Regions from separate parts of the Nocardia sp. NPDC052254 genome, predicted to be linked through region 1. Evidence: riboswitches for the same ligand, from Rfam matches in the RefSeq annotation. Region 1 holds a riboswitch; the other holds the start of a gene.
What was found. A riboswitch is a leader RNA that binds a small molecule or an ion and turns the genes downstream of it on or off. The one in region 1 is predicted to bind cyclic di-AMP.
Positions count from the first base shown of each region.

Region 2: another riboswitch for cyclic di-AMP. It lies ahead of AB0L57_RS13865 (resuscitation-promoting factor Rpf1 domain-containing protein); the one in region 1 lies ahead of AB0L57_RS07475 (C40 family peptidase).

Region 1 is NZ_JBFAUW010000002.1:552,336-556,684, reverse strand. Features, by position in the region: gene AB0L57_RS07485 (fatty acyl-AMP ligase) at 1-1,618, shown strand, start outside; gene AB0L57_RS07480 (RNA-binding S4 domain-containing protein) at 1,595-1,981, opposite strand; gene AB0L57_RS07475 (C40 family peptidase) at 2,041-2,721, opposite strand; cyclic di-AMP (ydaO/yuaA leader) riboswitch at 2,740-2,904, opposite strand; gene AB0L57_RS07470 (hypothetical protein) at 3,138-3,425, opposite strand; gene AB0L57_RS07465 (ATP-binding protein) at 3,588-4,349, shown strand, end outside.
Region 2 is NZ_JBFAUW010000004.1:398,026-402,374, forward strand. Features, by position in the region: gene AB0L57_RS13845 (MFS transporter) at 1-4, shown strand, start outside; gene AB0L57_RS13850 (DUF2771 domain-containing protein) at 1-540, shown strand; gene AB0L57_RS13855 (cold-shock protein) at 571-999, opposite strand; gene AB0L57_RS13860 (hypothetical protein) at 1,264-1,440, shown strand; cyclic di-AMP (ydaO/yuaA leader) riboswitch at 1,782-1,940, shown strand; gene AB0L57_RS13865 (resuscitation-promoting factor Rpf1 domain-containing protein) at 1,950-2,591, shown strand; gene AB0L57_RS13870 (hypothetical protein) at 2,664-2,852, opposite strand; gene AB0L57_RS13875 (helicase-associated domain-containing protein) at 2,894-4,349, shown strand, end outside.

The DNA of each region.
Region 1 (4,349 bases):
CCCGGGCGGGGAATGCCGGGCCGCGACGCTGACCGTTGCGGAATTACACAGTGCAGCGGGTGATCTCGCCGCAGGCATTCGGGAGCGGACCCTGCCCGGAGACCGGGTGGCGATTCTGTGCCGCCACGGAATCGACTACGTCATCGCATTTCTCGCTTGTCTCTACACCGCGCGTACCGCGGTGCCGCTGTTTCCGGTGACCATGCCGCGGCACGCGGATCGTCTGCGTTCGATACTCACCGATGCCCGTCCGCGCCTCGGCCTGATCTCCGCCGACGCCGAGTTCCGCCACCTCGAGGCGCTGCCGGAGCCGGGCGCATACCTCACCGTCGATCCGCACGCCCGGTCGGAGAACGTCGGACTCGATCGGATCTCCGACCATCCCGCCTACCTCCAGTACACCTCGGGCTCCACCACATCTCCCGCCGGCGTGGAGATTTCGCATGCGAACCTGTCCGCGACACTGGATCAGCTGCGGCGCGCACTTCCGGTCGTCGAGGATCGTCCGCTGGTGAACTGGCTGCCGTACTTCCACGATATGGGTCTGGTGTTCGCACTGTCCCTGCCGTTGTACACCGGCGCACACACCGTCACACTCCCACCCGGAGAATTCGCCAAGCGCCCGATTCGCTGGCTGCGGGCCTGCGCCGACTATCGAGCGGGTGGCACCGCGAGCCCGAATTTCGGTCTCACCCTGGCGGTTTCGGGAACCTCGCCGCGGGAACGCGAGGGTCTCGACCTGTCCGGGCTGGAGCTGCTCCTCAATGGTGCCGAACCGATCCGGCGCACGGCATTGGACAGCTTCACCCGCACCTTCGCACCGTACGGTTTCCGGCACCGCGCACATACGCCCGGCTACGGTCTCGCCGAGGCCACCCTGCCCGTCACCATTTCCGCGCCGGAGGCCGCACCGGTCGGAATCGAATTCGATCGCACCGCTCTGGGCGCCGGTCGCGTTGTGGTGGCGGACGCTGCCACGAGCGGTGTCGCGCTCGTCGACTGCGGCAGGCCCGTCGGCCAGACCGTGCGGATCGTCGATCCTGACACCCTCGTTCCGATGGACGACGGTACCGTCGGTGAGATCTGGGTGCAGGGCCCGAACGTGGCGGCCGGATATGCCGGGCGGCCCGACCGCACCGAAACCGCCTTCGGCGCGGCACCGGCGGGTGCGGCGGGATCATGGTTGCGCACCGGCGATCTGGGATTCTTCCACGACGGCGGGTTGTTCGTCGCAGGGCGATTGCGGGACACGATCGTCATCGGCGGCCGTAATCATTTTCCCGCCGACATCGAGGCCACCGCCGCGAGTGTCGCGCCCGAATTACGTACCGGACATCTCGCCGCGTTCGGTGTCGAGACCGGGGAATGCGAGCAACTGATACTCGTCGCTGAAATCGGACATGATCCGGCCGACCCCGATGAGATCGGCCGGCGAATCAGGATGGCGGTGACGAGCACACACGGCATCGCCCCGGCGCAGGTGCTGATCGTGCCGCGCGGTGCGATTCCGAAGACCTCGAGTGGAAAGATGCGGCGTGGCGCCTGCCGCGACCGCTATCGCCAAGGTGAGTTCACCGCCGGGAAGTCGCCGGACTCACTCGGAATCGCGACCGAGTAGCCGATCGGTCTCGCGCCGTTCGCGTTTGGTGGGCCGCCCGGAGCCGCGATCGCGCCTGGGCATGGTGGCGACGATCTCGGCCGACGGTGGCGGCGGACTCTTGTCGATATAACACTGCACCGCGATCGCGGCACCCACGCGTTTGACGACCAGCCGCGCGACGACCACGATGCGTTCCACACCGGAATTGCGCACCCGGACTTCATCACCGGGCTTGAGCTGATGTGCGGGCTTGACGGCCACGCCGTTGACATGCACATGGCCGCCGCGGCATGCGGTAGCCGCGGCGGACCTCGTCTTGAACAGCCGGACAGCCCAGATCCAGGAGTCGACCCGAGCCGTAGCTGGTTGTGCCTGTTCCAGTTTCACTCCTCACCTACAGCCCGGCGAATCACCGCCGGGCAGGCGCGAGCGTGCCGGAATCAGGAAACGCGACGTGCGGTGACGATCGAGTCAGGGTCCAGATGCGCGTAGCTGACGGTTTCGCCCGACTGCGGCGCCTGGAGGATCTTGCCATCGCCGGCGTACATGGCCACGTGGCCGCCACCGTTCTGGATGACCAGGTCACCGGGCTTCAATTCCTGGAAGGCAACCGGCTTGCCGACGTGCGACTGCTCGAAGCTGGTACGCGGCAGCGCGATTCCGGCCTGCTTGTACGCCCACTGCACCAGACCGGAGCAGTCGAAGTTCGCCGGACCGGAGGCGCCCCAGACGTAGTCGGAGCCGATCTTGCTGCGGGCCGCATCGAGCGCGACATCGCCGATACCGTGCTGCTGCTGCAACTGCGGCTGGCTGAACATCCCACCCAGGGGGTTCGGCGCGACATTGGGGGCACCGGGTGCGATCGCCTGCGAGCTCAGCGCCTGCTGGGCTCCCTTGATCTGATCGGCGTGATCAGCGAGGGCCTGGTTGACCTGCCCCACCTGCTGATCGAACTCCGGTGCGACCGGAACGTCGAAGTTACCGAAGCCGGGAACGTTGATCGTGGTCGCCATCGCCGGAATCGCCGGCATCGCACCGGTTGCCGCAACAGCGCCGAAGACCATTGCACCCTTCACGGAATTCGGCAATCGCGATTCCCGCTGCAGACTGTGTTTACCCACCGAGCTGAGTCTCCTGTTTCTTCCTTGCCCACGCGCCGACCGGGTTAGCTGACGGGTTCGGGCCGGGAAGATTCGGCCCTACCCCATCGACCTTGCGACCGAAGAGGATTCACCCCAGATACCTGGGTCCCCGGTTCGGCAATCGAGCTGCCCACTCGCTTGCCGATTAGGCGGTGACTTTGCGGGCCGCTCCTCTAATGAAACGACATACTCCGCGAAGTCACGAAGAGATTACGACGGCTCGCTGTTGTTGTCCACCCCACAGCGCGGCGTGTCCGCCCGCGTGTCGCCAAAGCGCCACGACCACCCCCAATTACAGCGCCGCAGACCCAGTCTGCTATGGCGTGTCACAACTCGACATCGACGGCACTGTGCCGTTATCGAATCGAGTCGCCGCGGCGTTACACCCGGACACCTCACGCCCCATCGCCACGACCCTCGATCACCTGCTCCAACGCCGCGATCCGCCGACGCGCCTCGGCGAGTTCGGTTTCCAGCCGGCCCACCGCGACCACGAGTGGCCCCACCGCGAGGTCGGCCACCAGCTGCGGATCGTCGTAGCCCTGGGCGATCGCCTCGAGGATGCTGTCTCGAATGCGCAATGCCACCGGAGCGCCCTCGGGCACATTCCAGCCGGCGACGACTTCGGCCACGGTGGGGGTCGACCCGCCCCCCGACTGCTGATCTTCCGAATCGGTGGACATGACCCTCCTGCGGACATTCCGGACCTCGAACTGCTACCAGCCTAGAGATTCCCCGGATCGCCGGTCACCGTCGCCACCCCGCGCATTCGGTCCGATAGCGCAATCTAGGACATCCCTTATATATCCCCATATTCCGATGCGAACGGGCTACGGTGTCGGGGCATGGACCCCGTTCGGAATCCGTATGCCCCGGGCGCCGGTCAGCGCCCACCCGAACTCGCCGGACGCGACAAGCAGCTCGACACCTTCGACATCGTGCTCGAACGCATCTCGCGTGGGCGCCCCGAACGCAGCGTGATGCTCACCGGATTGCGTGGCGTGGGAAAGACGGTGCTGCTCAATCAACTCCGGTCGACCGCGCGCTCGCGCGGATGGGGTACCGGAAAGCTGGAGGCGCGTCCCGATCAGGACCTGCGCCGCCCGCTGGCCTCGGCGCTGCACATGGCGGTGCGGCAGATCGCGGTCGCGCACCGGAATCCGGAGATGGTCGACGACTTCCTCGGCATCCTGAAGTCCTTCGCCCTGCGCGCCACCGCCGACAAGGGCATGCGGGATCGCTGGCAGCCCGGTATCGACGTACCGGCGGTGACCGGACGCGCGGATTCCGGCGATATCGAGATCGATCTGGTGGAGTTGCTGCTCGAGGCCGCTCAGCTCGCCCGCGACATCGGGGTCGGCATCGCGGTGTTCATCGACGAGATGCAGGACCTCGGTCCGGCCGACATCTCCGCCATCTGTGGCGCCTGCCACGAATTGAGCCAGGAGACAGCGCCTCTGATCGTGGTCGGTGCCGGCCTGCCTCATCTACCGGCGGTGCTGTCGGCCTCCAAGAGCTACTCCGAGCGACTGTTCGGCTACCACAAGATCGACCGCCTGGATCGCGATGCCGCGGACCACGCGCTGATCGCTCCGGCCGAACGCGAA
Region 2 (4,349 bases), on a different contig from region 1:
GTGACCAAGCCCAGCACCCGCACGATCCTCGCGCTGGCCCTGGCGGCAGTTCTGGTGGTCGCCGCGGTCACCGCCGGCATCGTGGCGGTGGCGGTCCACGACGCACGCGAGCCCGATCCGGCGGTCACGGCCTACGCGCACGGTAGGACCGTGACGGTCCCGCCCTACCTCTACTGCACGATCGGGGAGCCCGATCAGCACGGCAGGGTCGAGCCCGCCTGCAAGCGCAGCGAGACCGTCGCGCAACTGAATCCGCCACTGGGCTATCCGGTACAGCTCTCGCTGCCGCGGCACGTCTCCGACGCACCGTGGGTGATGGTGCTCGAGTACGAACAGATCGGCCACCCCGGCAAGACCGTGCAGCACCTGGCCTCGTACCGCAATTATCCCGAGGGCACCCGGGCCGTCACCGTGGACAGCCATCCCGAACCGAATCTGCGCCTGATCGGGATCGAACTGCAGTTGCTGCTGCTGGTCCGCGACGAGGCCGGCAACGAATCGTTCGCGCCGTATCAGGCGTGGTCGATCATGGCTTCCTGACGCGACCTCTTCGCATGGCCGCTCGCGGACTCAGTGATCGAGTTCGCGAGCGACGCCGCGCACCACTTCGGCGATGCGCTGCGCGGTCTTGCGGTCGGGGTACTTGCCCTTGCGCAGATCCGGCTGCACCGTCGCCTCCAGCAGGGTGATCATGTCCTCGATCATCCCGTGCAGGTCGTCGGGCGCCTTGCGCGGATGCGAAGGGGCTTCCTTGCGCCCCTGGGCATTGCGGCCCTGCGAATTGCGCACCGAGGGCAGCGGATCGAGCAGCTTCAGGCTCAGCGCCTGCGGGCCGCGCCGGCCCGCGGCCATTCCGAATTCGACGCGCTGGCCGGGTTTGAGCGCCTCGACGCCCTCGGGCAAGGCAGAAGACCGAACGTAGACGTCCTCACCCTCATCCTGGGAAAGGAAGCCGAAGCCCTTGTCCACGTCGTACCACTTCACCTTGCCGGTCGGCACCGCACTCACCCGTTCGTCATCGTTGCCCGATCCGCCCCGCGGGACGAATCCGGACCCGGTCGTGATTCCGGCCGTTCGCCGGAACCTGTCTCTGTTCGACAAGAACGCGCCCCACACAGCTATGCAGGACGCGATTGCGACGAGTCTACCCCGGTGGGGGTATCGGTAGCACATCCGTTTTACGGTGCACCAATGCCGGATTCCCCCACCCCAGACTCTCCCGCACCCCGGACGCCCCGGCGTTCCGGTGAGGTGTTGTTGCGCGTGGCCGTAGGACTGTTCGCGGTCGGCGTGCTGGCGATCATCGCGATCTTCCTCACCCCGCTGGTGACCGACGCCGACCCCCCGCTGTGGCTCTATCTGGTCGCGATGGCGGCGACGCCGCTGGGCCTGCTGCTCGCCATCGTCTTCGCGCTCTGGTCCGGTCGTCGGGCGCGATGAAAGGACGGACGGCGCTGAATGAGATTTGCCAACACACCCATCATTTACACGTGTGACCTTCGTCACATAACAACAGTATAACGCCAGGGTCACGACCAGCACTCGACGCAGACACGCCGTACTCACCTGCACAGACGCCGATCCGGAAGCTATTGGGGCACAGCGCGACCGGTCATACACGCCGGTTACCAAATAGTGATTTTTCAGCCGGTTCGTCGTACCGTCTAACGCAGCCGGGGCATCCCGGCACCACCGGCCCGCCGCACCGAACCTCGCCCCGCGGGTACGGACCCCAAGGAAACCCAGGGGCGAGGGCGGGGAACCCACGTTCCCACAGAGGATTTCGGAGCCCACCGGATGTCGGGCCTCGAACCTTCGCAGGGAAGCGGGAACGTCCGGAAACGGTCGCTCCCTTGGGGTGAAGTCCCGGAAATCCGGGACCGGACGGCCTCTCAGTCCGAACCCGACAGCTCACCTCGCAGGCGCGTACGAGAGGAAGACGACCCGACATGAGTGGACGCCATCGCAAGCAGACCAACACCGGTCGCACCGTCGCCAAGGTCGCTGTCTCCACCGCGATCATGGGTGGCGCGGGTGTGGCTCTCGCTGGACACGCCGCCGCGGCTCCCGATGCGGAGTGGGACCAGCTCGCACAGTGTGAATCCGGTGGTAACTGGGGCATCAACACCGGCAACGGCTACCAGGGCGGTCTGCAGTTCTCGCAGTCGACTTGGGCTGCTCACGGTGGTACGCAGTACGCCCAGAGCGCCAACCAGGCCAGCCGCGAACAGCAGATCTCCGTCGCCGAGAAGGTGCTCGCCACCCAGGGCTGGGGCGCGTGGCCTTCCTGCTCCTCCAATCTCGGCCTGCACGGCAGCGCGACCCAGCGCGAAGTTCCGGCCTCCCCCGCGCAGAGCCCCCAGTGGCAGGCTGCCGCCCCCGAGACCCAGGCTTCGACCCAGGCCCCCGCAGACAGCAACCAGCAGGTCTTCTCGGCCGTGCAAAAGGCTGTCGACGCCGCCCAGTCGCAGGGCGTGCAGCTGCCGCAGCCGGCACTCGATGCCTACAACGCGTTCAAAGCCAGTGGCGCCAAACTCGATCCGTCGATCGTCGACTTCTACCAGGCGAACAAGGGCCTGTTGCCCAACTGATCGCCCGCGCGAGAACCTCCGCAACGAGAGAGGCCCGCATCCATTCCGGATGCGGGCCTCTCTCGTTTCGTGTCAGCGGTTGATGACCGTGTGCGGATGCACATACGGCAGATCGGTCGCCGGCACGGGAAATTCCGTCTCCTCGCCGTAAGGCGACAGGCCACCGGAACGAGCCGACGACAGTTCGGTGACCGCGTGGTCACCATGGTCCACCTGGGGCCAGCCGTTGTCGACGTAGGGTTTCTTCGATTTGTTCACCACGGCCTCATTCTGGCATGTTCACTCGCCGTAGTCTGGATTGGATGACCACGATCGATGCCCGGGCCTCCGACGACGGCGCCGGGACGCATTCCGATGCCGGCACCGGTGCCGGTGAGCCCGGCACGCTCACCGGCTGGCTGAGCGCACGCAGCGACGACGATCTCGTCCGGCTGCTCGATCTGCGCCCGGACCTGGCGGTGCCGCTACCGGGTTCGATGACCGTCCTGGCCGCCCGGGCCGAACAGCGGGCGTCGGTGCTGCGCGCCGCCGACGATCTGAACACGCTCGAATTCGCGATTCTCGAAACCCTCGCGGCGAACGGCGCATTCGGCGGCGACCGCCAGGATTCCCCGCTGTCCCGCGCGCGCCTGTTCGAAGCCCTCGCCGATCGAGCGCCGGTTCCCGCGGTCGAAGCGGCGCTGCACCGATTGATCGACCGTGCGCTCGTCTGGGGTACCGAGACACTGTTCACGGTGGCGGCCGCGCCGGACGCGCTGCCCTGGCAGCTGGGCGCCACCACCGAATTGCCCGATGCGCTCACCGAACCCGAGATCGAGACCGCCCTGCGCGAGATCGGCGGCACGGAACGGGCACTGCTCGACAAACTGGCCACCACCGGTCCACGCGGCCGCACCCGCGATGCCGCACCGGGCACCGACCCGGACCGGCCCGTGCAGCGCCTGCTGGCTCGCCGCCTGCTGAACCCGATCGACGACGAGACCGTGGAGCTCCCCCCGGCCGTGGGACAGGTGCTACGCGGCGAGCCGGTCACCGATCCCCAAACGCTCACACCCCCGCTGCCCCGGCAACGCGAGCACACCGCCGCCGATGTGAACGCCGCGGCCGCCGGTGAGGTCGGTGAGCTGCTGCGCCACAGTGACGACGTCCTCGAGGTGCTCTCGCGCATGCCGGCACCGGTACTGCGAGCGGGTGGCCTGGGCGTACGCGAACTGCGGCGGATCGCCAAACAGGCCGGTGTGGACGAGGCCCGGGTGAGCCTGCTGGTGGAGGTGCTCGCGGCGGCCCGACTGCTGGACAAGGGAATTCCCGATCCACCCCCGGACGGCGATACCGGCGAGGACCACTGGGCACCCACCATCGTTTCGGACGGCTGGCTGACCGGCCCCGCCGCACGGCGCTGGACGGTGCTGGCGCACGCCTGGCTCGAACTGGACCGCTTCCCGTGGATGATCGGGCTGCGCGATGTCAACGACAAGCCGCTGGCCGCGCTCTCGGCCGAACTACGCTCCGCGCACGCCGTCCCGGACCGCCGCGCCATCCTCGCGGTGACCGCGGAGTATCCACCGGGTACCGCGATTTCCGGCGCGGATGTGGCGCGACTGCTCGCCTGGCGAATGCCGCGCCGGCGCAGGCATTTCCGCATCGAGGCGGTGGAGCGGACGCTCGCGGAGGCAGCGGCCCTGGGCATACTCGGCCGGGGGGCGCTGACCTCGGCCGGACGCGCACTGTTACACGGCACCGTCGCCGATGCCGAGG